DNA from 2 places in the Variovorax sp. GW821-FHT10B04 genome. Region 1 is predicted to be linked to the other one. Evidence: predicted binding sites of a transcription regulator. Region 1 holds the regulator's gene; the other holds the start of a gene.

Region 1 (15,383 bases):
ACGGACGGCTGCGTCCGTTGCACACCAATGCCGTGATCTTCGCCTTCGGCGGCTGCGCGCTGATGGCGACCAGCTTCCACGTGGTGCAGCGCACCTGCCAGGTCCGCCTGTTCGCGCCCGCGCTGGCTTCCTTCGTGTTCTGGGGCTGGCAGCTGGTGATCGTCGCCGCCGCCATCAGCCTGCCGCTCGGCTACACCAGCGGCAAGGAATACGCCGAGCTCGAATGGCCGATCGACATCCTGATCGCGGTGGTCTGGGTGGCGTACGCCGTCGTGTTCTTCGGCACGCTGGGCACCCGCAAGGTGCGTCACATCTACGTGGCCAACTGGTTCTACGGCGCCTTCATCATCGCCGTGGCGCTGCTGCACATCGTCAACAGCGCGGCCGTGCCGGCCGGCTGGATGAAGAGCTACTCGGCCTATGCCGGCGTGCAGGACGCGATGGTCCAGTGGTGGTACGGCCATAACGCGGTCGGCTTCTTCCTGACCGCGGGCTTCCTCGGGATGATGTACTACTACATCCCCAAGCAGGCCGGCCGGCCGGTGTATTCGTACCGGCTGTCCATCGTCCACTTCTGGGCGCTGATCTTCACGTACATGTGGGCCGGCCCGCATCACCTGCACTACACCGCGCTGCCCGACTGGACGCAATCGATCGGCATGGTGTTCTCGCTGATCCTGCTGGCGCCGAGCTGGGGCGGGATGATCAACGGCGTGATGACGCTGTCGGGTGCCTGGCACAAGCTGCGCACCGACCCGATCCTGCGCTTCCTGATCGTTGCGCTGTCCTTCTACGGCATGTCGACCTTCGAGGGTCCGATGATGTCGATCAAGACGGTCAATGCGCTGAGCCACTACACCGACTGGACCATCGGCCACGTGCATTCCGGCGCGCTCGGCTGGGTCGGGCTGATCAGCATGGGCTCGCTCTATTACCTGATCCCGCGCATGTACGGCCGCACCGAGATGTTCAGCATCAAGGCGATCGAGCTGCACTTCTGGATGTCCACCATCGGCATCGTGCTGTACATCGCCGCGATGTGGATCGCCGGCGTCATGCAGGGCCTGATGTGGCGCGCGGTCAACCCCGACGGCACGCTGACCTACACCTTCGTCGAGGGCGTGAAGGCGACCTATCCGTACTACGTGGTGCGGCTGGTCGGCGGCCTGCTGTATCTCGGCGGGATGCTGGTGATGGCCTGGAACGTCTGGATGACGGTGATCTCCGGGCGCTCCACCAAGGCCCCGATTCCGCAGCTGGCCCACGCCTGAGGTACCGCCATGAGCTCCAAGACACCTTCGACACCCTCCGCCGGCGCCACCGGATTCACCCACGAGAAGATCGAGACCAACAACTTCCTGATGATCGTGCTGATCCTGCTGGTGATCGCGATCGGCGGCCTGGTCGAGATCGTTCCACTGTTCTTCCAGAAGTCGACCACCGAGGCCGTGACCGGCGTCGAGCCGCTCAAGCCGCTGCAACTGCTGGGCCGCGACATCTACATCCGCGAGGGTTGCTACAACTGCCACTCGCAGATGATCCGGCCGTTCCGCGCCGAGACGCTGCGCTATGGCCACTACTCGGTGGCCGGCGAGTTCGTATACGACCATCCGTTCCAGTGGGGCAGCAAGCGCACCGGCCCCGACCTGCACCGCGTCGGCGGCAAGTACAGCGACGAGTGGCACCGCATCCACCTGAACAACCCGCGCGACCTGGTGCCGGAGTCGAACATGCCGGCCTACAGCTGGCTCGAGAAGACGCCGCTCGACGCCACGCAAGCGGCACCGCACATGCGCGCGCTGAGCCATGTCGGCGTGCCCTACACCGCCGAGCAGATCGCCGGCGCCCAGGCCGAGGTGCAGGGCAAGACCGAGATGGATGCGCTGGTCGCCTATCTCCAGTCGCTCGGTCTCGCACTCAAGTAAGGAGCACGCCATGGACGTCACCACCCTTCGCATCGTGGCCACGCTGGCCTCGTTCGTCACCTTCATCGGCATCTGGGTCTGGGCCTGGTCGCGCCGCCGCGATCAGGCTTTCGAGGAAGCCGCCCAACTGCCGTTCGAGCAGGACTGAGGACCGGAAAAAGCCATGAACGATTTCATCAGCGACTTCTGGTCGAACTACGTGGCCTTTGCTGCGGTCGCGAGCATCCTGGCCTGCGGACTGCTGCTGTGGCTCACCGCCCGCGCCCGCACGCCGGCATCGGACGACAACACCACCGGCCATGTCTGGGACGAGGACCTGCGCGAGGCCAACAACCCGCTGCCGATGTGGTGGGTCGGGCTGTTCGTCATCACCATCCTGTTCGGGCTCGGCTACCTGTTCGCGTTCCCGGGCCTGGGCAGCCGGCAGGGCGAGCTCGGCTGGAGCGCGCGCGAGGAATATGCCGGCGAGGTGGCCAAGGCGAATGCCGAACTCGCGCCGATCTACGCGCGCTACGTCGCGATGCCGGCCGAGCAGGTTGCAGCCGATGCGGGCGCGATGGCGATCGGCGAGCGGCTGTTCCTGAACAACTGCGCCCAGTGCCACGGCTCCGATGCGCGCGGCAGCAAGGGCTTTCCGAACCTCACCGACGGCGACTGGCTGCACGGCGGAACGCCGGACAAGATCCAGGAGACCATCACGCTCGGCCGCATCGGCGTGATGCCGCCGATGGCCGAGGCCGTCGGCAACGCCGAAGACGTGAAGAACCTCGCCAACTACGTGCTGAGCCTGTCGGGCAGTGCGCACGACTCGGTGCGCGCCGGCCTGGGCAAGAGCAAGTTCACCGCCTGCGCGGCTTGCCATGGCATCGGCGGCGTGGGCAACCAGTCGATCGGTGCGCCCAACCTCAGCGACCGCATCTGGCTGCACGGCTACGGGCAGGACGCGATCATCTCGATCATCAACACCGGCAAGACCAACCAGATGCCGGCGCAGCAGGGCCGCCTGACCGAGGCGCAGATCCACGTGCTCGCGTCGTACGTCTGGGGGCTGTCGAACACGCCGGGCGCGGCGCGCTAGCGGGCGGGAGAGCCAGGCCATGCCGCCCAGCCAGAACCCCGCAACGACCGCACCGGCGCCGCGCCGCGTGATACCGATCGCCGTCGACGCGCGCGGCCACGGTGCCGGCGGGACCGCGCCCGCGGCCGAAAGCGCCGGCCTGTACGCCGCGCAGAAAAAGATCTATCCGCGCAGCATCGACGGCTTCTTCTCGCATTGGCGCTGGGCCATGGTGTTCCTCACGCAGCTCGTGTTCTACGGCATGCCGTGGCTCGAATGGGGCCAGCGCCAGATGGTGCTGTTCGACCTGGCCGCGCGCCGCTTCTACATCTTCGGGCTGGTGCTCTACCCGCAGGACCTGATCTATCTGACCGGCTTGCTGGTGATCGCGGCGCTGTCGCTGTTCCTGTTCACCGCCGTCGCGGGGCGGCTGTGGTGCGGCTATGCGTGCCCGCAGACGGTCTATACCGAGATCTTCCTGTGGATCGAGGAAAAGATCGAAGGCCAGCGCAGCGCACGCATCCGGCTCGACAAGGGCGCGATGTCCCTCGAAAAGTTGGTCAAGAAATGGTTCAAGCACCTGGTGTGGTTGTGCATTGCGCTGTGGACCGGCTTCACCTTCGTCGGCTACTTCACGCCGATCCGCGAGCTCGCCATGGCGTTTCTGCAGACGCAGATGGGCTCGTGGGAAGTGTTCTGGGCTTTCTTCTACGGCTTGGCGACCTATGGCAACGCGGGCTTCATGCGCGAGCAGGTTTGCAAGTACATGTGCCCCTATGCGCGCTTCCAGGGCGCGATGTTCGATCGCGACACGCTCGTCGTCAGCTACGACGCCGGCCGTGGCGAGGCGCGCGGTGCCCGCGGCAAACAGCACGACCGCAGCGGCCTGGGCGACTGCATCGACTGCACGCTGTGTGTGCAGGTCTGCCCGACCGGCATCGACATCCGCGAAGGCCAGCAGTACGAGTGCATCGGTTGCGGCCTTTGCGTGGACGCCTGCAACACCGTGATGGACAAGATGGCCTACCCGCGCGGCCTGATCCGCTATGCCACGCAGAACGGCATCGCCGCGCAGTGGTCGCCGCGCCAGGTGCTGGCGCGCGTGCTGCGTCCGCGCGTGCTCATCTATGCCAGCGTGCTGACGGCCCTGTGCATCGGTCTGCTGGCCAGCCTGGTCGTACGCACGCCGCTCAAGGTCGACGTGGTGCGGGACCGCGCATCGCTCTCGCGCATCGTCGAGGGCGGCATGCTGGAGAACGTGTACCGCCTGCAGGTGATGAATGCGACAGAGCGGCCGCAGCGCTACCGCATCTCGGTGCACGGCCTTGACGGTCTGACCGTCGCCGCCGGTGACCTGGCCGTGGTACAGCCGGCCGAATCGCGCTGGGTCGCGGTGCGGCTGCAATTGCCCTACGGCACCGCGCCGGCCGGCTCGCACACCGTGCACTTCGACGTGCAGGCGATCGATGGCGACGCCCGGGTGTCGGAGAAGGCCATCTTTCTCGTGCCTCGTTGAACTCGGAGAACAAGCCATGAACACCCTTGCATCGAACACGTCCACCGCCGCCGATACCGGCGAGGGCGTGCGACCCTGGTGGAAATTTCCCCTGGTCTGGATGGTGATCGCCGGCCCGGCCATCGTGGTGGTTGCCGGCTTCGCCACCCTCTGGCTGGCCATTCGCACACCCGACCCCGTGGTGGCTGACGACTACTACCGCCAGGGGCTGGAGATCAACAAGACGCTGGCCGCCGGCAAGACCTTGCTGCCCGCACAGACCGGCCGCAACCACGCGGCGACGCCGGGCAACGACCTGCCGTTGCTCCGGCGCTGAACCCCGACGCGGTGCCATGAAACGCCGAATCCGCCGCCTGGCCTGGATCCTCTGGCCTTCGTTCCTGCTGGCCTGCGTGGTCGAGATGCTGGTGTTCGCCTTGGTCGACCCGAGCGACGTGCATTGGCGCGGCGAACCGCTGCCGCTGTCGCGCCAGGGGCTCTACACGGCGAGCTTTTTTGTGTTCTGGGTGCTGGCGATGGGGTCGAGTGCGATGACGGCGTTGCTAGCTATGTCGCGGCGGGAGGTGAATGCGGTGGGAGGTGAGGGCGGGCTTCAGAGTGCTAAGGTTGATGACGGTTAGCTTGGCTACAGCTGCTTTAGACTGATCGCGGTCGTTCGCGGTTTGGGACTGGGGGACTGCTCTCGCCAAGAGCAGCAGTCGTCTCAGCTGGCCGGCGTGTCTACGGCCAGGTAGCGCTGTGCGGCCGCGTGGGGGACAGGTCTTCGATGACGGCACGCAGATGCGCAAAATGGGCGCAGCCCAGCCGCTGGACGTAGGCGCCATCCTCCGCAGTTGTTGTTCGCGGCGTCATGTCAGGCCTCAGTTCGGCCCGCCGACCTACCGGCCTGCGAACTGAGGCGTCAGGAGTTGGCTGCCTCGGTCTTACCATCGCAAGACGCCTGATCGCCCTCTTCAACCGAGCAGTTGCTGGGCCTTCTTGGTGGCACAGCTTTGGGATCAGCGGCGCAGGTCGCTAGCCCCTTTTTGCGTGGGCGCCACCTGTTGCCACAGTTCTACAAGTGCTAGTCGCAAGTCGCTAGTCAGAGACATGTGAGCCTGCACGCGGAGATATTGACGTTGCGATTCGACGTCATTCGCAACCCATGAAGCCTTCCTAGGTCGAACCCCACCAAGGGGCTTTGTTACGATTCGCTACCAGCGAACGAGCCTGCGGCAATCCGGTCTTGCGGCTCTGTTATCGCAGCAAGGTCCTCAAATGGCGGCGGCAAGAACAGACTACGGCGAGAACGAGCACAGCATCCTGTACGCAGAGACCTCCGGGTGCTGCCCGCTGTGCTCGAAGTCAATTCTTTTTCGCAAGCCGGGCTCAAGCAGGTTGAACAAAGGCTACGAAGTGGCTCATATCTACCCGCTGAATCCGACCCCGTCCCAAGTCACGGCTCTTATTGGCCGCGCCGTTCCTCAAGCTATCAATGCGCTCGAGAATGTCATTGCGCTTTGCCCCTCCTGCCACACGAAGTACGACAAGGACTTCAAGCTGGATGAGATGGACAAGCTTAGAAAAATCAAGGACGGCTTTCTCGTTGAGGCGCGCGCCAACGCAACGGTGGCCGACTACAAGATTCAGGAAGAGGTGTACGCAATCCTGGACAGCATTACTTCACTGAGCAGCATCGAGCTAGACATCCCTCCAGCTAGCTTCGACGCCACGACCGTGGACAAGAAGCTACGTACGGGGATGAGCCCTCTGCAAAGGCATGAGATCAAGACCAATGCCGTCACTTTCTATGTTCGCATCCGGGACCAGATCCGCATGTTGGAGCAGAGTGACCAAGTAGCCGTGCGCTTGCTGCAGAGCCAGATCAACACCTACTACTTGGCGATGCAGCAGCAAAACCCTGACAACAAGGACGCGGTCTTCAACTTCGTAGCGCAGTGGATCAGCGCTCGAACTGGCAGGCCACTTCTAGCCGCAAAGGTGCTGACGTCCTTCTTCGTCCAGAACTGTGAGGTCTTCGATGTTGGTCCCTAGCAAGTTCACACGACTTGAAGAGTCGACACTGTTCAAGATGCGGAAGGTCTTGATGGGCAAATCGCAGGGTGAGACCGTGCAGGACGTCTACCGCCGAACTCACGGCGTCTTTCAGGATGCGACGGAGTTCCTGCATGCGCTGGATGTGTTGTTCGTACTCGGCATGCTGACCATTGAAGTAGAGACAGGCTCGATTAGCTATGCTTAAAGAAATCCGCTGCGTTCACTTCAGTCATTCACCGATTAAATTCCGCCCTGGCTTGAACGTCATCCTTGGAGACGATGACGCCAAGAACTCCATTGGCAAATCCACGGTTCTCATGGTCATCGACTTCGTATTCGGAGGCTCGACCTTCGCAGAGAAGGACGATGCGGGGGCCATCCGTGAGCTTGGGCCGCATCGCTACGACTTTTCGTTCGAGTTCGGTTCCGAGCGGATGTGCTTTTCACGCGCGACCGATAGCCCTGACCTAGTGCATGAGTGCAATGAAGAGTATGAGGCACAGCGCGAGCTTGGAATCGACGAGTACAACAGGCTGCTGAAGCGCTTGTACGGGCTGGACGAGCTGGAGGGCACGTTCCGGTCCATCGTGAATCCGTTTTCGCGCATTTGGAAGAAAGGCGGGCTGAACCCAAGCCACCCGTTCGTGGGCGCAGACAAGGAACCAGTCGCGGCGGCCATCACCCGCCTGGTTGACCTATTTGGCCGCAGCCCTGATGTGGCACTAGAGCGCAAGACTTTGGACGGTCTGAAGAACCGCAAGAAGCTCATCAGCGACTCCATGACTGCGAGCATCATCCCGAAGATCACCAAGCCCCAGTACCTAGAGAACACCCGGTCAATCGAGTCCAACCAAGCTCAGATTGAGCAGTTGAAGAACGGGTTCAGCGGCGCCCTCAATGTCTATGAGTCGCTGTTCGACCAAGACTTGCAGAAGAAGCAGCAGCGCAAGCTTGAGCTTGGTAGCCATCGCATCGAACTTCAGACCAAGGTCCGCCGCCTTGAGCGGGAGATCTCGGGCATCACACCGCGCCTTGCGGCCAATATTGCGCTCGTCGCCGACTTCTTCCCGACGGTTGACGTGCAGCGCCTCGAACAGGTTGAGGCCTTCCACCAGAAAATTGGCAGCATCGTCAAGAAGGAATTGAAGGATGAGCTGGCTGCCACTGTCGAGGAAGAGCGCGCAGCAGCGTCTGAGCTGGCTCAAGTGGATGCTGCGATCCAGGCATCGCTGCAGTCGAAGGGCCTGCCTGACGACGTGTTCAATCGCGTTTTCGAACTGAAAGGCGCCGTCGACAAGGCAGCCGCCGAAAACTATCACTTCGAGAGCAAGGTCAACATCGACGCTGCTGTCAAAGGCTCAAACGATCGCCTAGAAGACATCTATGCAGGAATCTTCTTGGCCATCGAAAGCCAAGTGAACGGCAAGCTCAGGTCGTTCAACAAGGTGGTCTACGGCCCGTCGCGGGTCGCCTCAGAACTCCGCATTAGGAATGCTGGGTCTTATCTCTTCACCTCACCAGACGACACCGGCACTGGCAAGTCCTTCGCAGGCCTGGTGGGGTTTGACCTGGCGATGCTGTCGCTCACCAAGTTGCCGATGGCGCTTCACGACTCGGTCATCTACAAGAACATCGAGGTGCCAGCGACGGCGCGCATTTTGCGCATCCTGGCAGCCATGCAGTCGAAGCAGATTTTTCTGTCGTTCGATGAGGCGAAGAAGTTTGGGCCGGAAGTGGAGCAGCTGTTAAAGCGCTTCACAGTCTTGAAACTCGCTCACGACGACCTGCTGTACACCAAGGATTGGCGCACTCGAAAGTAGTCGCTTTTCGGGCGCTGGTTGGGTCTTCCGTTTGCCGAGCATCGCGTCGGCTGACGTGAGCATGTCGCACTGACTTAGCAGCGGCCGCTGGCTCGCCAAAAAGCCAGCGACTCCAGACAGCCTTCTGCTACCACCCGATCAATTTCGGCTTTGGGCACATTGCTGACAGCCCACACGGCAGAGCGATCGTCAGCGACCGCTGCAAAGCAGCGCATTAGCCCGCTCAGCCCACCCCCCTCAACAAGCCGGCGAATTCACAAGACGCCGCAGCGCCTCCGCATCCACGATCCGCACGTGTCTTTGCTGCACCTCCGCAATCCCGTCCTCGACGAACTTCGACAGCGTGCGGCTCACCGTCTCAAGCTTGAGCCCGAGATAACTGCCGATCTCTTCGCGCGTCATCCGCAGCACGAGTTCGGACGCCGAGAAGCCGCGCGCATGCAGGCGCTGCACCAGGTTCAGCAGGAAGGCCGCCAAGCGTTCCTCGGCACGCATGCTGCCCAGCAGCAGCATCACGCCATGCTCGCGCACGATCTCGCGGCTCATGATCTGGTGCACGTGGCGCTGCAGCGCCGTCACCTCGCGCGACAGCTCCTCGATGCGCTCGAACGGCATCACGCAGACTTCGGCGTCTTCGAGCGCGACGGCGTCGCAGGTGTGGCGGTCGTTCACGATGCCGTCCAGCCCGATGATCTCGCCCGCCATCTGGAAGCCGGTGACCTGGTCGCGGCCGTCCTCGGTCGTCACGCGGGTCTTGAAGACGCCCGTGCGGATCGCGAACAGCGACGTGAAGCGTTCGCCGTTGTGGAACAGCGCCTCGCGCCGCTTGACCTTGCGCCGGGTCGCGACGATCTCGTCGATGCGCTCGAGCTCCGAGGCGTTCAGCCCGACGGGCATGCACAGCTCGCGAAGGTTGCAGTTGGAACAGGCGATCTTGATGGTTTCGGGTGTCATGGCGCAGGCGGTGTCGGCCGGCCGCCTGTCTCGGCAGCGCGGTCGGTGTGAGTCCCTTTTGCCGGATTGTCGGCAGGCGGTCCCGCAGGCGGATTGATCCACGTCAAGGGAGAGGGCGGCCGTTGGCGGCACAGTGCCTGCATGCCGATTTCCGTCCTTGCCGATCCCGCTGCGCCCATGGCTGGCGCTTCTGGCACTTCTGCCGTTTCTGCTTCCACCGCCATCACCGCGACGCCGGTCCTGACGCCCGACACCCTGCGCCGCTTCGATGTGGCCGGGCCACGCTACACGTCCTATCCGACGGCGGACCGCTTCGTCGAGGCCTTTGGCGCCGACGACTACGGGCAGGCGCTGCGGCAGCGCGCGGCCGGCGCACGCGGCGGTGCGATGCCGCTGTCGTTGTACGTCCACATCCCGTTCTGCGAATCGCTCTGCTATTTCTGCGCCTGCAACAAGATCGTGACGCGGCACCACGAGCGCGCCGACGAGTACCTCGACCACCTGGAGCGCGAGATCGCACTGCAGGTGGCACAGCTTGGCCGAGGCGCCGTCGTCAGCCAGCTGCACCTGGGCGGCGGCACGCCGACCTTTCTCGACGACGCTGCACTGCGGCGCTTGATGGCCATGCTGCGCGCGGCCTTCACGCTGGTGCCGGGCGGCGAGTACGCGGTCGAGGTCGACCCGCGCACCATCGACCAGAAGCGGCTCGCCGAACTGGCGTCGCTGGGCTTCAACCGGCTCAGCTTCGGTGTGCAGGACTTCGACCCGGCCGTGCAGAAGGCGGTGCACCGCATCCAGCCCGCGCAGCAGGTGTTCGACCTGGTCGCCGCCGCGCGCCGGCTCGGCTTCGGCTCGCTCAACGTCGACCTGATCTACGGCCTGCCGCGGCAGAACGCCGCGTCCTTCGACCAGACGCTGGCGCAGATCTGCACGCTGCGCCCCGATCGCATCGCGCTCTATGCCTATGCGCACCTGCCCGAGCGCTTCAAGCCGCAGCGGCGCATCCATGGCGACGAGCTGCCCGACGCGGCGACGAAGATCGAGATGCTGTCGCGCTCGATCGCGGCGCTCACGGCGGCCGGCTATGTCTACATCGGCATGGACCATTTCGCGCTGCCCGACGACCCGCTCGCGATCGCCAAGCGCCAAGGACGGCTGCACCGCAACTTCCAGGGCTACAGCACGCAGCCGGACTGCGACCTGGTGGCGCTCGGCGTGTCGGCGATCGGCCGTGTCGGTGCGACCTACAGCCAGAACGCGAAGACGCTGGAGGAGTACTACGACCTGATCGGCCAGGGCCGCCTGCCGGTGGTGCGCGGCCTGGCGCTGTCGCGCGACGACGTGCTGCGGCGCTCGGTGATCATGGCGCTGATGTGCCAGGGCCGGGTCGACTTCGAGTCGATCGAACTCGCGCACCTGATCGATTTCCGGCGCTACTTCGAAGCCGAGCTGGCGGCACTCGCACCGCTGGAGGCGACGGGCCTGGTCGTGCTGGATGCGCGCGGCGTGCAGGTCACTGCCACCGGCTGGTTCTTCGTGCGCGGCATCGCGATGGTGTTTGACCGCTACCTGCAGGCCGATCGCAACCGCACGCGCTTCTCGCGAATCATCTAGGGCGCGCGATGCAGACCGCGCTGGCCGGCACCGCACTGCTGATGGGCCTGGCCGGCGGCCCGCACTGCGTCGCGATGTGCGGCGCGGCCTGCGCGGGCGCAGTGCGGCTCGCACGTGCGCGTCTGCCCGGCGGCGGCATCGCGACCACGCTGGCGTCGCCGGCGGCCATGGCCGTTCCCGGGAACGGTGCGGCCACCATGGCGCTGCACGCAGGCCGGATGCTCGGCTATGCGGCCGGCGGTGCCATGGCCGCGGCGACGGTGCAGGGCCTGGGGTTCGCCAGTGCGCATGTGGCGGCACTGCGTCCGCTGTGGGTGCTGCTGCACGTCTTCGTGTTCGCCTGGGGCGCGGTGCTGGCGATCATGGGGCGACAGCCCTTGTGGGCGCATCAGGTCGGTCGTCGGGTCGGCGAATGGCTGCGCCCTTTGGCCGGCTCGCTGCGCGGCGTGTTCGCCGCCGGCGTGCTCTGGCTGGCGATGCCCTGCGGTCTGCTCTATTCGGCACTGATGCTGGCTTCGCTGGGCAATGGACCCTGGCAGGGCGCCGTCGTCATGGCGGCGTTCGCTGCGGGCACCTCCGTGTCGCTGGTGGCGGCGCCGTGGCTCTGGCAGCGCCTGCGCTGGCGGCTCGACGTCGCGCGCCAGGCCTGGGGCACGCGCATCGCCGGTGCGTTGCTGGCGGGCGTTGCGCTGCAGGCGATCTGGATGGATGTGTGGCGGCAGGTCGCGCTGTGGTGCGCCTGAACTTCACTGCGGGGCGCCGAGTGTTGAGCGCGGCTGGACGCCCGGCTCGGAAGGGGCCTCGTACACGAGCAGGTCGCCAGGCTGGCACTGGAGGTAGTTGCAGATCTTCTCGAGCGTGTCGAAGCGCACGCCCTTGACCTTGCCCTGCTTGAGCAGCGACATGTTGGCTTCGGTGATGCCGACGTGCTCGGCCAGGTCCTTCGAGCGGACCTTGCGGCGCGCGAGCATCACGTCGAGCTGGACGACGATCGTCATCGCGGGCCTCGGCTAGAGAAACGCGGCATTTTCTTCGGCCAGCAACTGGCCTTGCCGGAGTACGCCGCTCATCAGCCACAGCACCATCGCGCACAGCAGCACGAGGGCGTGTGCGACGCCGCCTCCGACGACCACCGCACGCGCGCCCACGGCGTTCTCCCAGGTCAGCGAGACCGACAGCAAGGGCACCGCGGCGAAGGCGGCCAGGGCCGTGCAGGCGATCAGCACGGCCAGGCGGCGCATGCAGCGCGCGGCATGCGCCGTGAAGGCCTGGCCCTGCGCCAGGTCGGCCAGGCATTCGCGCGCCCGCCACAAGGTCCATGACATGAGCAGGACGGGCACGGCGCTGACCAGCGCGCCGATGGCGCGTTGCCCGTCATGCAGCGGGCTCCGGATGTCGCCGATGCCGAGGTTCGCGAGGGCCAGCAGGCTGTCGGTGGGCGCCCAGGCCCAGTAGAGCGGCACCAGCACCGGCATGACGAGCGCCAGGACAAGGCAGATCGCCGCAAGTGCCATGCAGAGCTTGCCGAAGTGCTCAGGTTGGTGCGCAGGAATGTCCGCGGATGCCGCGGGGACAACGGTGTGGGTGGACAACTCAGCTCCTTGGCGTTAAAAATATCTGTAAAACAATAATTTATTGTTGAATGGCAGATATCTTAAACCACCCAAAGGAGTGATGCATGCGTCCGTTGTCTTTGTTGCGTGGGGCTTCGAGCCTCTGGATCTGTGCGCTGTTGGCGGGCTGTTCCGGCGTTCCCCTGGGGTCCGTTCCGCGCCTCTTGGCGTTGCGAACCGAATTGCTGGTCGCCGATCCGGCGGAGATCATGCTGGCCGTCGAGATCGATGAGCGGCTGGTGCTGGCGAAGGGCGGCGTGCCGACGCTGGATGTCGATGTCCGTCCTGAAGAGCCGGGCGCATTCGAGCCGATTCATCGTGCGGTACCCATGCGGCTGAAGGCCGTCGGAACGCTGCCACCGGAACTGCCGCGCGCAGGCCCTGGACGGCATTGGCTGGTCTACGACTTCGCTCCCGAATCGCAGAAGGAATTTGCTTCTCTTCAGGCCAGGATCAAGCAGATCCGCAGCGATCGCCAAGGCAGGACGGGCGGCTCGCTGAGCGTCGCCGTCACGCAGGACGGACTCGCGCCGAGCGAATCGAAACTGGGCCGTACGCTGTGGCAGAGCTGGCTGCGAACCTCCGCCAAGACGGGCTTCTTCGAGTTCTGGACGGGCTCGCTCGACGACTTGAAGGCGGCCCGCGAGCGCAAGTGAAAGCGCCAACAGAAACGGCCCCGAGCCGCTGGTGCTGAGGGCCGTCGATCGGCTATGCCGGAATAGGTGTCTGCAGTGTGGTGCGCCGGACCCGCATCCTGAACCAGGGTTCAGGTGGGCGAGGGCAGCAAGGCTTCGGGTTCATCTGACGCGAGATGATCACGCCCGCCAAGCGATGTACCAAGCCCGGCTCCGGAGAGCATTGGAACAAGGAAATATTAAGCCCGACGCGCACTGCAGACGAGGGCAATTCTAAGCGCCCAACGCTCTGGCGGCGCGGATCGTCAGAGCAAATGACCATCGCCCGCAAGGGCTTGGTCGAGACGGCGGATCAGGTCGGCCGCGCGAGCTTCGTCCGCAGTGGTGTCGGCCAGCGGCGCAATGGCTTGCGGCGCTTCGGGCGGTGTTGCTGCGGCAGCGGCTGCGGCCTCCGCCGTGGTGGCCAGCTGCACGCCCAGGTCGAAGGCCAGGTTGAGCGACGCGAGCACCGCGATGCGGTCGCGTGCGCGGACCTTGCCTGCGTCGCGGATGCGGCACATGGCCACGTCGACGCGCTCCACCGCTTCTCGCAACTGCGCTTCGCCCCCTTCGGGGCAGCCGAGCAGATAGCTCTGATCCATGATCTGGACCTCGATCTGTTTCATGGTGCGGCAGCGTCCTGGGTGGGTTCGGCCGGCAGGCGTTCGAGCAGTGCGTCGACCCGGCTGCGTGCCGCGCCGAGGCGGGCGCGCAGCGCGTCGCGCTCGCGCGTGAGCGCCTCGACCTGCTGCTGCAGCAACGCGTTGGTGCGTTGCACTTCCTCGTGTCGCAGGAGCAGTCGTTCCACGCGCTCGGCGATCTGGTCGATGGGGCTCGGTGCGGACATGCTCGGGATTGTAGATTCCACGAGGCGGGTTGCTCTCTGTTTCAAATAGAATCCGCCGCGTTGGTGCTCGCCGCGCGGTTCACGCGTTGCAGTTCAACGGGAAGCAGGAGCCGACGCCCACCGGGCCGACGCCAGCCTGCGCTGCCCCCGCAACGGTCAAGCAGACGGCATTTCGCGATGCCGCTTTCATCACTCAGCCACTGGACGCCCTGAAACAGGCTTCTGGGAAGGCGGTGAAGGTCGCTCTGCCAGCCCGGATACCGGCCAACGAGGAGGCCGCACGCATGCCTGCATGCACTGCGGTCGTGATGCCCATACGTCCGGCGGGGAAGCCGGGCAGGGTTCTTGTTTCGAGTTCGCTCCCATGACACATTGCATTTCTCCCGCAGGCGCACGCCTGTCTGCTCGCGCGCGCCTGGCCGCACTCCCGCTTCCTCTCTCGCTCGCACTGGCTGCTGCGTTTCCGGCCTTCCCGGCCTTCGCCCAGAACGCCGCCGAACCGGCGCTCGCCGAAACCGTCGTGACCGCCACGCGCGTGGCGCAGCCGCTGTCGGACCTGGTGGCCGACGTCTCCATCGTCGACCGCGAGACCATCGAGCGCAGCGGCGCGACCGGCGTGGCCGATCTTCTCGCGCGCCAGCCCGGCGTCGAGATCGTGCGCAACGGCGGCATCGGCAATTCCAGCAGCGTGTTCATCCGCGGTGCGGAGTCGCGCTTCACGGCCGTCTACATCGACGGCGTGCGCATCGACTCGCAATCGACCGGCGGCGCCGCCTGGGAAGCCATCCCGCTGGCGCAGATCGACCGCATCGAAGTGCTGCGCGGCCCGGCTGCGGCGGTCTATGGCTCGGACGCCATCGGCGGCGTGATCCAGCTGTTCACCAAGAAGGGCGAAGGCCCGGCGACGCCCTACGCGGGCGTGGGCTTCGGCAGCCACAACCTGCGGCACACCGAAGCCGGCGTGAGCGGCTCGGCCGGTGTGGGCGGCGCCTTCGACTACTCGCTCGGCGTGGCGCACGACGAGAGCGACGGCTACAACATCCAGCCGCTGGACAAACGCACGCCATCGCGTGACGGCTACACCAGCCCCGACAAGGACGGCTACCGCACGACCTCGGGCAATGCACGCCTGGGCTTCCGGATCAACGATTCGCAGCGCGTGGAAGCCACCGTGCTCTACAACGACCTGCGCTCGCAGTACGACGCTGCCAAGTTCGGCAGCGCGCCGGCCACGTACCCCGACGACCTCAACAGCAGCACGCTGCGCACGGTCGGCGCGGCATGGATCGCGAAGTGGAACGAGATCTACAGCACCCGCGTGCAGGT
Region 2 (15,383 bases), on a different contig from region 1:
GCCCCCGCCCGCCGCTCCAGAAACACCACGGAACCGGCTCCGCCGGGCCGTCGGTGTTGCCCCCGGAAGGAGGTTGGCGAAAGGCGACACGCAGTGCGCCGAAGCCTGGGGGAGAGCTCATGTCGCCGGTTTGTCCGACGGGGTCTTGATGTTGTCCTTCAGCTCCTGGCTCATCGGCAATCCGATCGGCAGGTTCTTCGGCGGGATCGGTGCCAGGAACCACTTGTTGTAGAGCTTTTCGAACTCGCCCGACTTCATCATTCCGGTGATCACGCCGTCGACCAGCGCCTTGAACTGCGGGTCGTCCTTCGGCAGCATGCACGCGTAGGGCTCGACCTGCAGCGCCTCGCCGACCACTTCGAGATCGGCCGGCGCCTTCGAGTTGGAGCGCAGGCCGTACAGCAGGATGTCGTCCATCGCGAAGGCCACGGCGCGGTCGGTCTCGACCAGCAACAGTGCGTCCGCATGGTCCTTGGCCGACACGATGTCGATGTCGAGCTTCTTGTCCTCGTTGTACTTGCGCACGACCAGCATGTTGGTGGTACCGGCGGTGATGGTGACCTTCTTGCCCTTCAGGTCCGCATAGTCCTTCACGCCGGAAGTCTTCTTCACGAGCAGGCGGGTGCCGGTATAGAAGTGGTTGATGGCGAAGGACACGTCCTTGCCCCGCGCGGTGTTGTTGGTGGTCGATCCGCATTCGAGCTCGATCGTGCCGTTCGACAGCAGCGGAATGCGGTTCTGCGACGTCACCGACATCCACGCGATCTCCAGGTTCGGCTTGCCGAGCTTGGTCTTCACCGCATCGGCGATCGCATTCGACAGCTCGACCGAGAATCCGATCGGCTTGCTGGGGCCGTCCAGGTAGCTGAACGGCACCGACGATTCGCGATAAGCCATCGTGAACTTGTTCTCGGCCGCGATCTTGGCCAGCGTGTCGGCGGCGTGGGCGCCGGTGGCGGTCAGGAGAACGGCAGCCATCAGGACGGAGAGTTTCATGCGAGCCTTTCGGTGAGTGGGTTGATCGACGAAGGCCAGTGTAAAAACTTGCTGCACCGGTCCAATAATTCCTTTTGCGTCGAATGGCATGCCGGAAAGTTATGGATGCGAAGCGTGCGAGCCCGCCGCTTCCGGGGCATGCCATTTGGCTATGGCCGGTCCTCGTTTCGGCATTTCCCGCCAGGCCGATGCCGGCCTAGAGTCACGGCCATTCGGCAACGAGAGAGGACAAGGTCATGCACGTCTGTGTGCTGGGCGCGGGCATCGTGGGGTTGGCCACGGCGTGGCAACTGCATCGCGATGGCCATGAGGTCACGGTGATCGATCGGGCGGCGGCCGGTGCGGGCGCCAGCGGTGGCAATGGCGCGCAGCTGAGCTATTCGTACGTGCAGCCGCTGGCCGACCCGTCGATCTGGGCGCAGTTGCCCAAGCTGTTGCTGTCGCCCGATTCGCCGCTGAAGCTGCGTCCGCAACTCGATCCGCTGCAATGGCGCTGGGGGATCGAATTCCTCGCCGCCTGCAATGCCGCAACCTCGCGCGACACCACGGCCCGGTTGCTGGCGCTGGCCGCCGAAAGCCGGCAGGGCTTCGAGACGATGCGCGCCGGGATCGCTGCGGACTGCGACTTCTCCGCCACCGGAAAACTCGTCCTGTACCGCAGCGAAGACGCATTGGCCGGCGCGGCGCGGCAGGTCGAGTTGCAGCGCACCATGGGCAGCGAGCAGCGGGTCGTGACGCCGGCCGAATGCGCCGACATCGAACCCGCACTGGCGCACTACGCGCAGCAGATCGCAGGCGCCGTCCACACGCCGAGCGAATGCGCCGCGGACTGCCTGAAGGTCTGTCAGGCGCTCGAAGCCTGGTTGCGCGCGCACGGCGTGCACTTTCTGCTCGGCACCGAGGCCCGGGACTTCACGGTGCGTGCCGGCCGGGCGGTGGCGGTGCGCACGGCTGCCGGCGACGTCGAGGCCGATGCGTTCGTGATGGCGCTGGGCACCGCGTCGCATCGGCTGGGCCGAACGCTGGGCGCCTACCTGCCGGTCTATCCACTCAAGGGCTACAGCATCACGGTGGATGTCGACCCGGCGCCCGGTGCCGCGCCCAGAGTGAGCGTGACGGACAGCGCACGCAAGGTCGTGTTCGCACGGCTCGGTGGCCGGCTGCGCGTGGCGGGCATGGCGGAACTCGTGGGCCATGACGCCCGCATCCCGGCCGACCGCATCGACACCCTGGCCGACGCCACGCGCGCCGTGTTCCCCGAGGCCGGCACGCTGGCCGAACTCCGCCCATGGACCGGCATGCGTCCTGCCACACCGACCGGACTGCCGATCATCGGCCGGCGCGGCGCAGCCCCGGCCAACATGCTGTTCAACACGGGCCACGGCGCGCTCGGCTTCACGCTGGCCTTCGGCTCCGCCGCACGGATCGCACGAACGCTGACGGCGTGACGCCGCCGCGCCGGGCGCCCGTCAGCCCATCGTCTGCGCGATGGCCTGCTGCATCGCACGCGTGATGCTGCGCACGGCCACCGAGTCCGGCTTGCCGGCAAGGCGCAGTGCGCGCACAGGCACCGGAATGTGCGGCTCCAGCGCCAGCACGTCGACCTTCGCACGATCGGCGGACCCGGCCGTGCAGCCGTCGACCAGCGCCACGCCGAGCCCGTGATGCGCCATCGCCAGCGCCGCGTGGTACGTCTGCACCGTGACCACCGCCTGCTGGAAGCCCACGCCGGCCTGGCGGCAGGCCTGGCTCAGGCTGGTGCCGACCGGGTCGCGGTTGTCGAGTCCGACGACCGGAAGCTTGGCCAGGTCATGCAGCGCCACCGAGCCGTTGCGCACCAGCGCGCGCGGCAGCATACCCTTGGGCGCCACGCAGACCATGCGGCTGTCGGCCAGCGACTCCTGCGTCAAGGCCGGATGCAGCGCCGGGCTGAAGGCGAAGCCGACGTCGGCTTGCTGCAGCAGCAACGCCGACATGATCTGCGGCGAATGCAGCGACTCGATGGTCACCGCGATGCCCGGATGCTTTTCGCGGAAGGTCTTGAGGGCGCGCGGCACCACCTCGTAGCTGAGCGCCAGCACGGTCAGGATGCGCAACTCGCCCGCCACGCTGGCCGTCTTCAGGTTGGTGGCCAGCCGCTGCACCTCGTCGAGCTGCGCGAACAGCTTCTCGATGTGCGGATGCAGCGCCAGCGCCTCGGTGGTCGGCGCGAGCCGGCCCTTGGTCCGCTGGAACAGCGGGAAACCCAGTTGCAGCTCCGCATGCTGCAGCGTGCGGCTCACTGCCGGCTGGGTGATGTTGATCAGCCGCGCCGCCGCACTCACGCTACCGGTGAGCATGATCGCGTTGAAGACTTCGATATGGCGCAATCGCACGATGAACGCTCAATGTGCCTTGTCCCAGTTCGGCCCGACGCCGAGTTCGGCGAGCAGGGGCACCTTGAGTTCCGCCACGCCGGCCATCAGCCGAGGGATCTCGCTGCGCACCCACTCGACTTCGGCCTCGGGCACCTCGAACACCAGTTCGTCATGCACCTGCATGATCATCTTCGTCGCGCGTTTTTCCGCGTCGAGCACGTCCTGAACCTTGACCATGCTGAGCTTGATCAGGTCTGCCGCCGTACCCTGCATCGGCGCGTTGATGGCCGCGCGTTCGGCACCGCCACGGCGCGGACCGTTGGGCGAGTTGATCTCCGGCAGATAGAGCCTGCGACCGAACACGGTTTCGACGTAGCCCATTTCCTTGGCGCTGGCACGCGTCTCGTCCATGTAGTGCTTCACGCCCGGGTAGCGCGCGAAGTAGCGGTCGATGTACGACGCCGCCGCCTTGGTCTCGATGCCCAGGTTCTTCGCCAGCCCGAAGCTGCTCATGCCGTAGATCAGCCCGAAGTTGATCACCTTGGCATAGCGCCGTTGCTCGCTCGACACCTGGTCGACCGGCACGCCGAACACCTCGGCCGCAGTCGCGCGATGCACGTCGATGCCTTCGGTGAAGGCGCGCAGCAACGACTCGTCGCCGCTGATGTGGGCCATGATGCGCAGCTCGATCTGCGAGTAGTCGGCGCTCGCGATCACGCTGCCCGCCGGCGCCACGAAGGCCTCGCGCACGCGCCGGCCTTCGGCGGTACGGATCGGGATGTTCTGCAGGTTCGGGTCGTTGCTGCTCAGCCGGCCGGTCACGGCCACCGCCTGCGCGTAGTGCGTGTGGACGCGGCCGCTGCGCGGATTCGCGAGCTGCCCCAGCTTGTCGGTGTAGGTGCCCTTGAGCTTCGACAGGCTGCGGTGCTCCAGCAGCTTGGCCGGCAACGGGAAGTCGTCGGCCAGCTTTTCCAGCACCTCTTCGTCGGTGCTCGGCGCGCCGCTCGGCGTCTTCTTGACGACGGGCAGGCCCAGCTTGGTGAAGAAGATCTCGCCGATCTGCTTCGGGCTGCCCAGGTTGAAGGGCTGGCCCGCCAGCTCGTAGGCCTCCTGCTCCAGCTGCATGATGCGCGTGCCGAGTTCGTGACTCTGCGCGGCCAGCGTCGGCGCATCGATCAGCACGCCGTTGCGCTCGATGCGGTAGAGCGCCTCGCTGCTGTCCATCTCCAATTGGTAGATGAAACGCAGCTTCTCGTTGGCCTCCAGTTGCGGCCAGAGCGTCAGATGCACGTCGAGCGTCTGGTCGCTGTCCTCGCAGGAGTATTCGGCCGCCTTGGCGATGTCGACCTGGCTGAAGGAGATCTGCTTCGCGCCCTTGCCACACAGGTCTTCGTAGTCGATGCCGCTGCGGCCCAGATGACGTTCGGCCAGGCTGGCCAGGCCGTGCGGCTTGTGGACCTCGAGCACATAGCTCTGCAGCATCGTGTCGTGCGCATAGCCCTGCACCTCGATGCCGTGGTTGGCGAGCACATGCCGGTCGTACTTGACGTGCTGGCCGAGCTTTTTCTTCGCGCCGTTTTCCAGCCAGGGCTTGAGCTTCGCCAGCACCTCGTCGCGCGGTAGCTGGTCGGGTGCGTCGGGGTAGTCATGGGTCAGCGGGATGTAGGCCGCCTCGCCCGGCTTCACGCTGAAGCTCAGGCCGACGATCTCGGCGCGCATCTCGTCGAGCGACGTCGTTTCGGTGTCGAGCGCGACCAGATCGGCCGCCTCGATCTTCGCGAGCCAGGCGTCGAACATGGCCCAGTCCAGCACCGTGTCGTAGGCCAGGTTGCTGGCCTTCTCGGCCGCCTCGTCACCCAGGCTGTCGACCGGTTCGTCGAACAGGCCCGGGCCGGCGTCGCCGGCCTTGCTCTTCTCTTTCTTCTTGCGGTTGTTCTCCTCGATCAATTCGGGTGGCACCGCATGCGTCTCGAGCGTCTTGACCAGGCTCTTGAAGCCGTATTGCTCGTAGAACGCCTTCAGCGCATCGACCTGCTGCGGCCCGATCGCGATGCCGTCGAGCGACGGCAGGCCGGCCACGTGCGCCGTCAGATCGCAATCGGTGCGGATGGTCACGAGCCGGCGGCCCTGCGGCAACCAGTCCAGCGCCTTGCGCAGGTTCTCGCCGGCCTGGCCCTTGACCTCGGCCGCGTGCGCAACCAGTTCGTCCAGCGAACCGTACTGCAGCAGCCATTTGGCGGCCGTCTTGGGGCCGACCTTGTCGACGCCCGGCACGTTGTCGACGGTGTCGCCGACCAGTGTCTGGTAGTCGATCATGAGCGACGGCGGCACGCCGAACTCGGCCGTCACGCCGGCCACGTCGCGCCGCTTGCCGTTCATCGTGTCGATGATCGTGATGTGCTCGTCCACCAGCTGGCTCATGTCCTTGTCGCCGCTGGAGACGATCACCTCGATGCCCTGCTGCGCAGCCGTGCGTGCCAGCGTGCCGATCACATCGTCGGCCTCGACATCCGGCACGTGCAGCACCGGCCAGCCGAGCAGCCGCACCACCTGGTGGATCGGGTCGATCTGGCCACGCAGGTCGTCGGGCATCGGGGAGCGGTTCGCCTTGTAGGCCGGATACCACTCGTCGCGGAAGGTCTTGCCGGGCGCGTCGAACACGCAGGCGGCGTAGTCGGCGCGGACTTCGCGGCGCAAGGCCTGCATCATGTTGATCATTCCGCGGATCGCGCCGGTCGCGGGGCTGGCGGGGTCGCCAGGGACGGCGCGCAGGTCGGGCATCGCGTGGAAGGCGCGGTAGAGGTAGCTCGAACCATCCACGAGCAGCAGCGTTTTCTTGTCGGTCATCGGGGCATTTTGCCGTGCGGCGCAGGCCGCCGACCACGCCCGCCGTCGCCATGGGCCGACATCGCGCCCCGGGAGGGCCGGACCTACAATCGGCCCATGCCGTCCTTCCATCGCCCCATTGCCCAATTTCTGTTTGCGCTGACCTGCGCCCTGCCCTTCGCGGCAACCCACGCGCAGACCACGCCGCAGCCTTCCGCCGCCCAGCCGGACGAAAAGCAACAAGCGCGCGAGGAAGGCCGCAAGAACCAGAAGATCGAGAACATCCACGTCGAGGACGGCGGTGCATCGGTCGACGAGAAGCGTTATGGCGGCCAGACGCAAAGCATCACGGTCCAGCCGAAAGCCAATGTTCCGGGCTACAGCGTGCTGCCCAACGACGGCGGGCGCGAGCGCCAGGGCCAATCCGAGACCGGCACCGGCGGCAACGGCCCGCGGGTCTGGAACGTGATGAAGTTCTGAGCGTCGTGGCGGTCTACACCGAAGTCGGCTTCGACGAAGCCGACGCCCTCCTGCGGCGACTCGACCTCGGCACGCTGCGCGACCTGCGCGGTATCGAAGGCGGCATCGAGAACACCAACTATTTCGCGACCACCGACAAGGGCGAGTTCGTGCTGACGCTGTTCGAGCGCCTGGGCGCCGAACAGTTGCCGTACTACCTTTGCCTGATGAAGCATCTGGCCGGCCACGGCATTCCCGTGCCCGAACCGTTCGCCGACCCAAGCGTTCGCCCTGCGCCGGACAACGCATTCGGCGACGCACCCGGTGCGCCGTGCGAGCTGCTGCATACGGTCGCGGGCAAGCCGGCCGCCGTGGTCCAGCGGCTCAGCGGCAAGAGCGAGCTGGCGCCGTCGACGGCGCATTGCGCGGAGCTGGGCGGCACCTTGGCGCGGATGCATCTCGCGGGCCGCGACTTTTCGCGCAGCCAGCCCAATCTGCGGGGCCTGGCCTGGTGGAACGACACCGCCCCCGTGGTGCTGCCCTACCTCGACGAAGCCCAATCCGCGCTGCTGCGCACGGAACTCGCCCACCAGAACCACGTCGCCGGATCGTCGACCTTCGCGGCACTGCCGCGCGGACCGGTCCACGCGGATCTGTTCCGGGACAACGCGATGTTCTTCGCTGGCGACGGCCCGCCACGCCTGAGCGGAATCTTCGACTTCTACTTCGCCGGCACCGACAGCTGGCTCTTCGATCTCGCCGTGTGCCTGAACGACTGGGCCGTCGATCTGCCGAGCGGTCGGCAGGACGCGGAACGAACCGCGGCCCTGGTCAACGCATACCTCGCGGTCCGTCCGTTGACGGCTGCGGAGCGCGCGCTGTTTCCGTCCATGCTGCGCGCTGCCGCGCTGCGTTTCTGGATTTCCCGGCTGTGGGATTTCCATCTGCCGCGCGAGGCCAGCATGCTGAAGCCGCACGATCCGACCCATTTCGAACGCGTGCTGCGCGAGCGCGTGCGCTCGCCATTGGTGCCTGCGGACATTCCCGAGCCGGTGGCGGCCTGAACTGAACTGATGAAACTCAACCTTGTGCCGGCCCGTACCGGCGTGACCTGGGTCCGCAGCGGACTCAAGACCTTCCTGCGCCAGCCGTTGGCCTTCGTCTCGCTCTTCTTTTTCTTCATGGCGCTGGTTTCCATCGCCTCGCAGATTCCCTTCATCGGTGCGGTGCTCGCGCTGATGCTGCTGCCGACCATGACGCTCGGCTTGATGGCTGCGGCGGCGCATGCGAGCAGCCCCGAGAAGCCGGCCGCAGGCACGGTGTTCCGCGCCGCGCTTCAGGCAGTGCGCGCCGACGTGCGGCCGATGACGGTGCTCGGCGCGCTGTACGCGGGGCTGTTTCTGCTGGTGATGGCGATTTCGGCCATCGCCGACGGTGGCGAGTTCGCGCGCATCTACCTGCTGGGCGGCGCGCTGAGCCGCGAGGTGGCGGAGAAGACCGAATTCCAGGTGGCGCTGTGGATCGCGATGGCGTTGTATCTGCCGCTGTCGCTCGCGTTCTGGCACGCACCGGCGCTGGTGCACTGGCACCGCGTGCCACCCGCCAAGAGCCTGTTCTTCAGCTTCGTCGCCTGCTTCAGGAATTTCGGTGCGATGACGATGTTCGGACTGGCCTGGTTCGGCGTCTTCGTCGGCGCAGGGCTGGTGCTGAGCATCGGCGCGACGCTGCTGGTGGCGGTCGGCGCGATCGGCATGGGCGACGGCGCCACGGCAGCCGGCGGCGCAGTGATGCTGGGCGGTGCGCTGGTGATGGCGGCGATGTTCTTCACCAGCACCTGGGGCACCTTCAGGGACAGCTTCAAAGAGTAGGCTCGCCCAGAGAGTGGGCTCGCCCCCAGGCTTCGCGCACTTCGTGTCGCTTCACCCCCCCCCTACCGGGGGCAACACCGACGGACTGGCAGAGCCAGATCCGTGGTGTTCCTGGCCTTGATCCAGTCTCGTCGGAATCGATCAGACGGGTGTCAGTTTGGCGACGGACAGTGCCAACCACTTCACGCCGTGACGCGGGAAATTGACCTGCGCGCGCGCGTCGTCGCCGGAGCCTTCAAGGGCGGTGACGGTCCCTTCACCGAACTTGTTGTGGAACACCTGCATGCCCGAGCGCAGGCCGTGTGAGGGTGCGGCCTTCTGCGGTGGCACCGGCGGGCTGGCGAACGCATCGCGGCTGAAGCCGCCCCCACCGGCCTGGCCGCGGCCCGACGTCGCGTAGCCCCCGCCGTAACCGAAGGCGGACGGCGCAAAACCGGCGTTCTTCGGCGTCAACCACTTCAGCGCGCCTTCAGGCAACTCTTCATAGAAGCGGCTCTTGAGGTTGTAGCGCGTCTGGCCATGCAGCATGCGGGTCTGCGAATGGCTCATGTAGAGCCGCTGGCGCGCACGCGTGATCGCCACGTACATCAGCCGGCGCTCTTCCTCGAGGCCATCGTGGTCGGTCATGGAGTTCTCGTGCGGGAACAGCCCCTCCTCCATGCCGGTGATGAACACGCAGTCGAACTCCAGGCCCTTGGCGGCATGCACGGTCATCAGTTGCACCGCGTCCTGGCCGGCCTGCGCCTGGTTGTCACCGGACTCCAGCGCGGCGTGCGTCAGGAAGGCGGCCAGCGGGCTCAGCGTCTCGCCGGTCTCCGCGTCGGGTGCGAGCGGCTCATCGACCACCGGCAGATTCGGATCGAGGCCCTGGCTGGCCGGCGACTGGCGCAGTTCGTCGATCGGCAGCGCGACCGCGTCGCGGCCGAAGCCTTCCTGCGTGACGAAGCTCTCGGCCGCGTTCACCAGTTCTTCCAGGTTTTCGATGCGGTCCGCGCCTTCGCGATCGGCCTTGTAATGCTCGATCAGGCCGCTGTGGTCGAGCACCAGCTCGATGATTTCGCGCAGCGAGATGCCCACGGTCTGCTCGCGCAGCACGTCGATCTTGGCGACGAAAGCCGACAGGTTGGCACCCGCCTTGCCGCCGACCGCACTCACCGCGTCATGCAGCGAATGGCCGGCCACCCGCGCCGTGTCCTGCAGCACCTCGATGCTGCGCGCACCGATGCCACGCGGCGGGAAATTCACGACGCGCAGGAAACTGGTGTCGTCGTCCTTGTTCTCGAGCAGTCGCAGATAGGCCAGTGCGTGCTTGATTTCGGCGCGCTCGAAGAAGCGCAGGCCGCCATACACGCGGTACGGCACGGCCGCATTGAACAGCGCCGTCTCGATCACCCGGCTCTGCGCATTGCTGCGGTAGAGCACTGCGATTTCCTTGCGCGCGATGCCTTCGCGCACCAGCTGGCGCATCTCCTCGACCATCCATTGCGCTTCGGCGAAGTCGCTGGTCGACTCGTACACGCGCACCGGCTCGCCCGGACCCTGCTCGGTGCGCAGGTTCTTGCCGAGGCGCCGGGTGTTGTGGCTGATCAGCGCGTTGGCCGAGTCGAGGATGTTGCTGAAGCTGCGGTAGTTCTGCTCCAGCTTGATCTGGTGCTGCACGTTGAACTCGCGCACGAAGTCCGTCATGTTGCCCACGCGCGCGCCGCGGAAGGCATAGATGCTCTGGTCGTCGTCGCCGACCGCGATCACGCTGTTGTGCGCGCCCGGCACGAAGCGACCGTCCACCACCTGGCCCGAGAGTATCTTGATCCAGGCGTACTGCAGCTTGTTGGTGTCCTGGAACTCGTCGATCAGGATGTGGCGAAAGCGCCGCTGGTAGTGTTCGCGTACCGCATCGTTATCGCGCAGCAGTTCGTAGCTGCGCAGCATCAGTTCGCCGAAGTCGACCACGCCCTCGCGCTGGCATTGCTCCTCGTACAGCCGGTAGAGCTCGACCTTCTTGCGGTCGTCTTCGCTGCGGGTCTCGACGTCGCCGGGCCGCAGCCCGTCTTCCTTGGCGCCGGCGATGAACCATTGCGTCTGCTTGGCAGGAAAGCGCTCGTCGTCGACCTGGTACTGCTTCATCAGCCGCTTGATGGCGGACAGCTGGTCCTGCGTGTCGAGGATCTGGAAGGTCGACGGCAGATTGGCCACTTTCCAGTGCGCGCGCAGCAGCCGGTTGCACAGACCATGGAAGGTGCCGATCCACATGCCACGCACGTTGACCGGCAGCATCGCGGTGAGCCGCGCGGTCATCTCCTTGGCAGCCTTGTTCGTGAAAGTGACGGCCAGGATGCCGCCCGGCGACACACGGCCGGTCTGCATGAGCCAGGCAATGCGGGTGGTGAGCACCCGCGTCTTGCCCGAACCCGCGCCGGCGAGGATCAGCGCATTGCCTTCGGGCAGCGTGACGGCAGCAAGCTGCTCGGGATTGAGGTTCTGCAACAGCGGCGACGCTGCGGCAGCGCCGGGAGAAGAGGCGCCAGGGGAAGCGTCGTGCGGGCCGAAAAGGGACATCCGACCATTGTAGGAAGCCGGGGTCCGACGCGCCGCTGCCGATCTACTTCACGAGCTTCAATGTGCCCTTCATCAACGACGAATGGCCGGGGAACGAGCAGAAGAAGCTGTAGCTGCCGGCCGAATCGAGCTGGGCCACCGGAAATGTCACGCTGTCGCTCTCGCCACCACCCACCAGCTTGGTGTGCGCGATCACGCGGGCGTCACCCGGCTTGACGTAATTCTGGGCAGCGCCGGCAGCAATGCCGTCGGCGGCGATGGCCTGAACGTCGGCCGCCTTGGCCAGCACCCAGTTGTGACCCATCGCCTGCTTCGGCAGCTTGCCGGCATGCTTGAGCTTCAGCGTGAAATCCTTGCAGCCCTTGCCGATCTCGATGGCGGTCTTGTTGAACTGCATGGCGTCGTTGCCTTCGATCTCCGCGCTGCAGTCGGCAGCGAGCACGGGCATGGAGACGAGGGCCGAGACGGCGAAGGCGGCAAGGGCGGCAAGGGCGGCGGTATGGCGGCGAATCATGAAGTTTCCTTGGAACGGCAGTCACGACGGCGGGCTGCGTTGCTGCGCATTCTTTCGGCGCCAGCGTCTTCCATGGATGACCTGCATCAAGGTCCGTGCACACGGCCATCGCACCTGCACACCGGAGGCCGGGTCTTGCGGCAGATCAAGACACGCATGGCGATGCCTGCCGACACTGATCCCAGCTGCCGGCCCCGCGTGCCGGCCACCACTGGAGAGAAAGAACCATGAACACGAAGCTCACACGCACACTGATCGGCACACTTCTGGGCGCCTCCCTCGGCGCTCTGATCGCCCTGCCCGCACAAGCCCAGGAAGCACAGGGCAACTGGCTGGTGCGCGCCCGTGCCGTGCGGATAGACCCGGCCAATCATTCCGATGCCATCGGTGCGCTGGCGATCCCGGCAGATGCGATCACGGTGAACGACAAGACAATTCCCGAGGTCGACATCACCTATTTCTTCACGCCCAACATCGCAACCGAACTCGTGCTGACCGTGCCCCAGAAGCAGACGGTGACCGTCGAGCAGAGCGCGCTGGGCGGCCCCGTGGCGATCGGCAGCTTCAAGCACCTGCCGCCGTCGCTGATGCTGCAATACCACTTCGCACCCGATGCGCAGATCCGCCCCTACGTCGGCGCTGGCGTGAACTACACGCGCATCAGTTCGGTGAACCTGAACGTGCCGACCGTCGGCCGGCTGGATCTTGACCACAACAGCTTCGGGCTCGCGGTGGGCGCGGGCGTCGATTTCGCCGTGGCGAAGAACGTCTTCCTCAACTTCGACGTGAAGAAGGTGCAGATCCGCACGGACGTGAGCCTGGGCGGCACGAAGCTGTCGACCGTCAAGGTCGATCCATGGCTGATCGGCGTGGGCGTGGGCTATCGTTTCTGATCTGCCCTCCGGGGGATCGCGCCTGGAAGCTGTCCCGCGAATAAGGTCTATACCGAATTTGCCGCTTGCAGACGCCACGCCCTCTCTAAAATCAATCACCGGGCCCAAGTTTCTTGGCTCCCGGTTTTTTTGCGCCCGCATTCTGCGGCGCTGCGATCAGGCCGGGACCGGACCAAGCGCCCACGCCAGCGGAAATTGCTCCCTGGCGCACTTCGTCAACAGGAGCTTGGTCTTCCATGCAGATATTCGATTACGACAACATCCTGCTGCTTCCGCGCAAGTGCCGCGTGGAGAGCCGTTCCGAGTGCGACGCCAGCGTCACACTCGGCGGCCGCAGCTTCCGCCTGCCCGTCGTCCCCGCCAACATGAAGACGGTGGTGGACGAGCGAATCAGCCTATGGCTCGCGAAGAACGGCTATTTCTACGTGATGCACCGCTTCGATCTCGACAACCTGAAGTTCGTACGGGACATGCATGCCGCGGGCGTGTTCGCCTCCATTTCGCTGGGCGTGAAGAAGCCCGACTACGACACCGTCGACCAACTGGCCGCAGAAGGCCTCACACCGGAATACATCACGATCGATATCGCACACGGCCATGCCGACAGCGTGAAGAACATGATCGGCTACCTGAAGCAGAAGCTGCCGAAGTCGTTCGTGATCGCCGGCAACGTCGGTACGCCGGAGGCCGTGATCGACCTCGAGAACTGGGGCGCGGACGCCACCAAGGTCGGCATCGGCCCGGGCAAGGTGTGCATCACCAAGCTCAAGACGGGCTTCGGCACCGGCGGCTGGCAGCTGAGCGCGCTCAAGTGGTGCGCGCGGGTCGCGACCAAGCCGATCATTGCCGACGGCGGCATCCGCGACCACGGTGATATCGCCAAGAGCATCCGCTTCGGCGCCTCGATGGTCATGATCGGCTCGCTGTTCGCGGGTCATGAGGAATCTCCGGGCCAAACGGTCGAAGTCGATGGCACGCTCTTCAAGGAGTATTACGGCTCGGCCAGCGACTTCAACAAGGGCGAATACAAGCATGTCGAGGGCAAGCGCATCCTGGAGCCGATCAAGGGGAAGCTCGCCGACACGCTGATCGAGATGGAGCAGGACGTGCAGAGCTCGATCAGCTACGCGGGCGGCAAGGCGCTGATGGACATCCGCAAGGTCAACTACGTGACGCTCGGCGGCGACAACGCAGGTGAGCATCTGCTGATGTGAAAGGCGTGGCGCTGGTGCGAGACAGATCGCCATCGTCTCGCTAGAATTTCTTTCTGTGGGGGGGTAGCTCAGCTGGGAGAGCGCCGCGTTCGCAATGCGGAGGTCGTGAGTTCGATCCTCATCCTCTCCACCACGATTCCGACTTGAGGCTCCACGGCAGGCCGCTGGAGCCTTTTCTTCGCCGGTGATCTCCGCCCGGATATCCTCCATCGTCAGGCAGACGACGTTTACACGCCATGTCCACGAAATGTGACTGGCGTTTGCCAAATGCCAGAATTCATGGCTATAATAGCGGGATTGACTGGGAACGGTAATCAAACTGTTCCACAGGGGCTCTTAGCTCAGTTGGTAGAGCAGCGGACTCTTAATCCGTAGGTCGAGTGTTCGAGTCACTCAGGGCCCACCACCAACAAAGAAACCTCGTAGGTTGTTGATTCGAAAGATCAGCGGCTTACGGGGTTTTCTCATTTCAGGACTTGAACAAGCTCTTCGCACGCGCCTTTTGGAAGCTGCGGCGCGGGCGTTCAATGCGCAGCGGCTGACCAGCCCACCACCATCCATCCAGCGAGGCAATTTCCCGAGGCCGCCGCCGCGCAAAAGCGTTCGCACTCATTCGATGGGCACCTACACGTTGCGAAGCGCCGACTTTCCACAATAGCTGCCATGAACCGCTTCTTCATCACCATTGCCGCCTCGCTGGCTTCTGCAGCGTTGCTTTGCCTGTCGATCCCCGCAGGGGCCGCCGATGTCGACGGCGGAGCCATCCTCCTGCTCGGATCGCTGCATCCGCGTTGAGCTCACACCGCACAAAAAAAAGCCCGCTCTTCCATCACAGAAGGCGGGCTTTTTCATGCGGCATCTACCGCACGGAATCTGATCTCAGCGCGACGGCTTGAATGCACGCTTCTGTGCATCGCGAGGAACGAACACCTTGCCGCCACCCGCGTTGCCGCGAGGAGCGAAACCATCGCCACGACCTGCGCCGGCACCAGCCGATGCACCGCGCGGCGCACCCTCGCCCCAGCCCGGCTTGCGACCGTAGCCACCCGCACCGCCTGCATCGTCGCGACCACCAAAACCGCCGCCATGACCACCCGGGCGAGGGCCTGCACCCGCCGGCGCACGCGCTGCGCGATCGTTGAAGCCGCTGGCACCCGCATAGTTGCTCGGACCACCGCCGTAACCACCTGCATTGCCGCCGCGATGGCCGGCACCGCCGCCGAATTTGCGGTCACGCGAGTGACCCTCTCCACGGCCGCGACCACCGAAGTCGCCTTGCGGACGCGATTGCGGCATGCGCTGTTGCGGCTCGAGACCCGGAATGGTTTCGGACTTGAACTGCTGGTGGCTGTAATGCTCGATGTCCATGATCTTGCGACGATCGCGGAACTCAGCAAAGGTCACAGCGATACCGTCGCGGCCAGCACGGCCGGTACGGCCGATGCGGTGCGTATAGTCCTCGGCCTTCATCGGCAGGCCGAAGTTGAAGACGTGGGTGATGGTCGGCACGTCGATGCCGCGCGCAGCCACGTCGGTTGCCACCAGGATCTGCACCTGGCCTTGGCGCAGCGCCATCAGGCGGCGGTTGCGCAGGCCCTGGCTGAGCGCGCCGTGCAGCGCGACGGCGCTGAAACCGTCCTGTTGCAGGTCATTGGCGAGGCCGTCGCATTCGACCTGCGTGCTGGCGAACACGATGGCCT

Evidence for each region. The regulator FNR, encoded in region 1, switches genes on or off when oxygen is low (the NO sensors DNR and NnrR bind a similar motif). The targets are predictions, from matches to a motif close to TTGATNNNNATCAA.
Region 2: azu (azurin) is a predicted target of FNR. The motif match lies at 11,653-11,666, and genes of this name have one in related genera.

The regions. Positions count from the first base shown of each region.
Region 1 is NZ_JBWKNQ010000012.1:97,001-112,383, forward strand. Features, by position in the region: gene ccoN (cytochrome-c oxidase, cbb3-type subunit I) at 1-1,271, shown strand, start outside; gene ccoO (cytochrome-c oxidase, cbb3-type subunit II) at 1,281-1,925, shown strand; gene AC07PZ_RS25110 (cbb3-type cytochrome oxidase subunit 3) at 1,936-2,073, shown strand; gene ccoP (cytochrome-c oxidase, cbb3-type subunit III) at 2,089-3,003, shown strand; gene ccoG (cytochrome c oxidase accessory protein CcoG) at 3,023-4,498, shown strand; gene AC07PZ_RS25125 (FixH family protein) at 4,515-4,814, shown strand; gene AC07PZ_RS25130 (hypothetical protein) at 4,831-5,118, shown strand; gene AC07PZ_RS25135 (ABC-three component system protein) at 5,756-6,532, shown strand; gene AC07PZ_RS25140 (ABC-three component system middle component 7) at 6,585-6,740, shown strand; gene AC07PZ_RS25145 (DUF2326 domain-containing protein) at 6,733-8,355, shown strand; gene fnr (fumarate/nitrate reduction transcriptional regulator Fnr) at 8,593-9,309, opposite strand; gene hemN (oxygen-independent coproporphyrinogen III oxidase) at 9,487-10,923, shown strand; gene AC07PZ_RS25160 (sulfite exporter TauE/SafE family protein) at 10,932-11,666, shown strand; gene AC07PZ_RS25165 (helix-turn-helix domain-containing protein) at 11,670-11,921, opposite strand; gene AC07PZ_RS25170 (DUF2975 domain-containing protein) at 11,934-12,515, opposite strand; gene AC07PZ_RS25175 (hypothetical protein) at 12,602-13,192, shown strand; gene AC07PZ_RS25180 (cell division protein ZapA) at 13,477-13,836, opposite strand; gene AC07PZ_RS25185 (DUF904 domain-containing protein) at 13,833-14,057, opposite strand; cobalamin riboswitch at 14,102-14,340, shown strand; gene AC07PZ_RS25190 (TonB-dependent receptor domain-containing protein) at 14,422-15,383, shown strand, end outside.
Region 2 is NZ_JBWKNQ010000003.1:480,522-495,904, forward strand. Features, by position in the region: gene AC07PZ_RS10455 (transporter substrate-binding domain-containing protein) at 118-996, opposite strand; gene AC07PZ_RS10460 (D-amino acid dehydrogenase) at 1,233-2,444, shown strand; gene AC07PZ_RS10465 (LysR family transcriptional regulator) at 2,466-3,371, opposite strand; gene polA (DNA polymerase I) at 3,381-6,200, opposite strand; gene AC07PZ_RS10475 (hypothetical protein) at 6,297-6,659, shown strand; gene AC07PZ_RS10480 (homoserine kinase) at 6,665-7,702, shown strand; gene AC07PZ_RS10485 (BPSS1780 family membrane protein) at 7,712-8,506, shown strand; gene AC07PZ_RS10490 (UvrD-helicase domain-containing protein) at 8,648-11,062, opposite strand; gene azu (azurin) at 11,106-11,576, opposite strand; gene AC07PZ_RS10500 (OmpW/AlkL family protein) at 11,804-12,469, shown strand; gene AC07PZ_RS10505 (GMP reductase) at 12,706-13,683, shown strand; tRNA gene AC07PZ_RS10510 (tRNA-Ala) at 13,741-13,816, shown strand; tRNA gene AC07PZ_RS10515 (tRNA-Lys) at 14,014-14,089, shown strand; gene AC07PZ_RS10520 (hypothetical protein) at 14,347-14,478, shown strand; gene AC07PZ_RS10525 (DEAD/DEAH box helicase) at 14,563-15,383, opposite strand, start outside.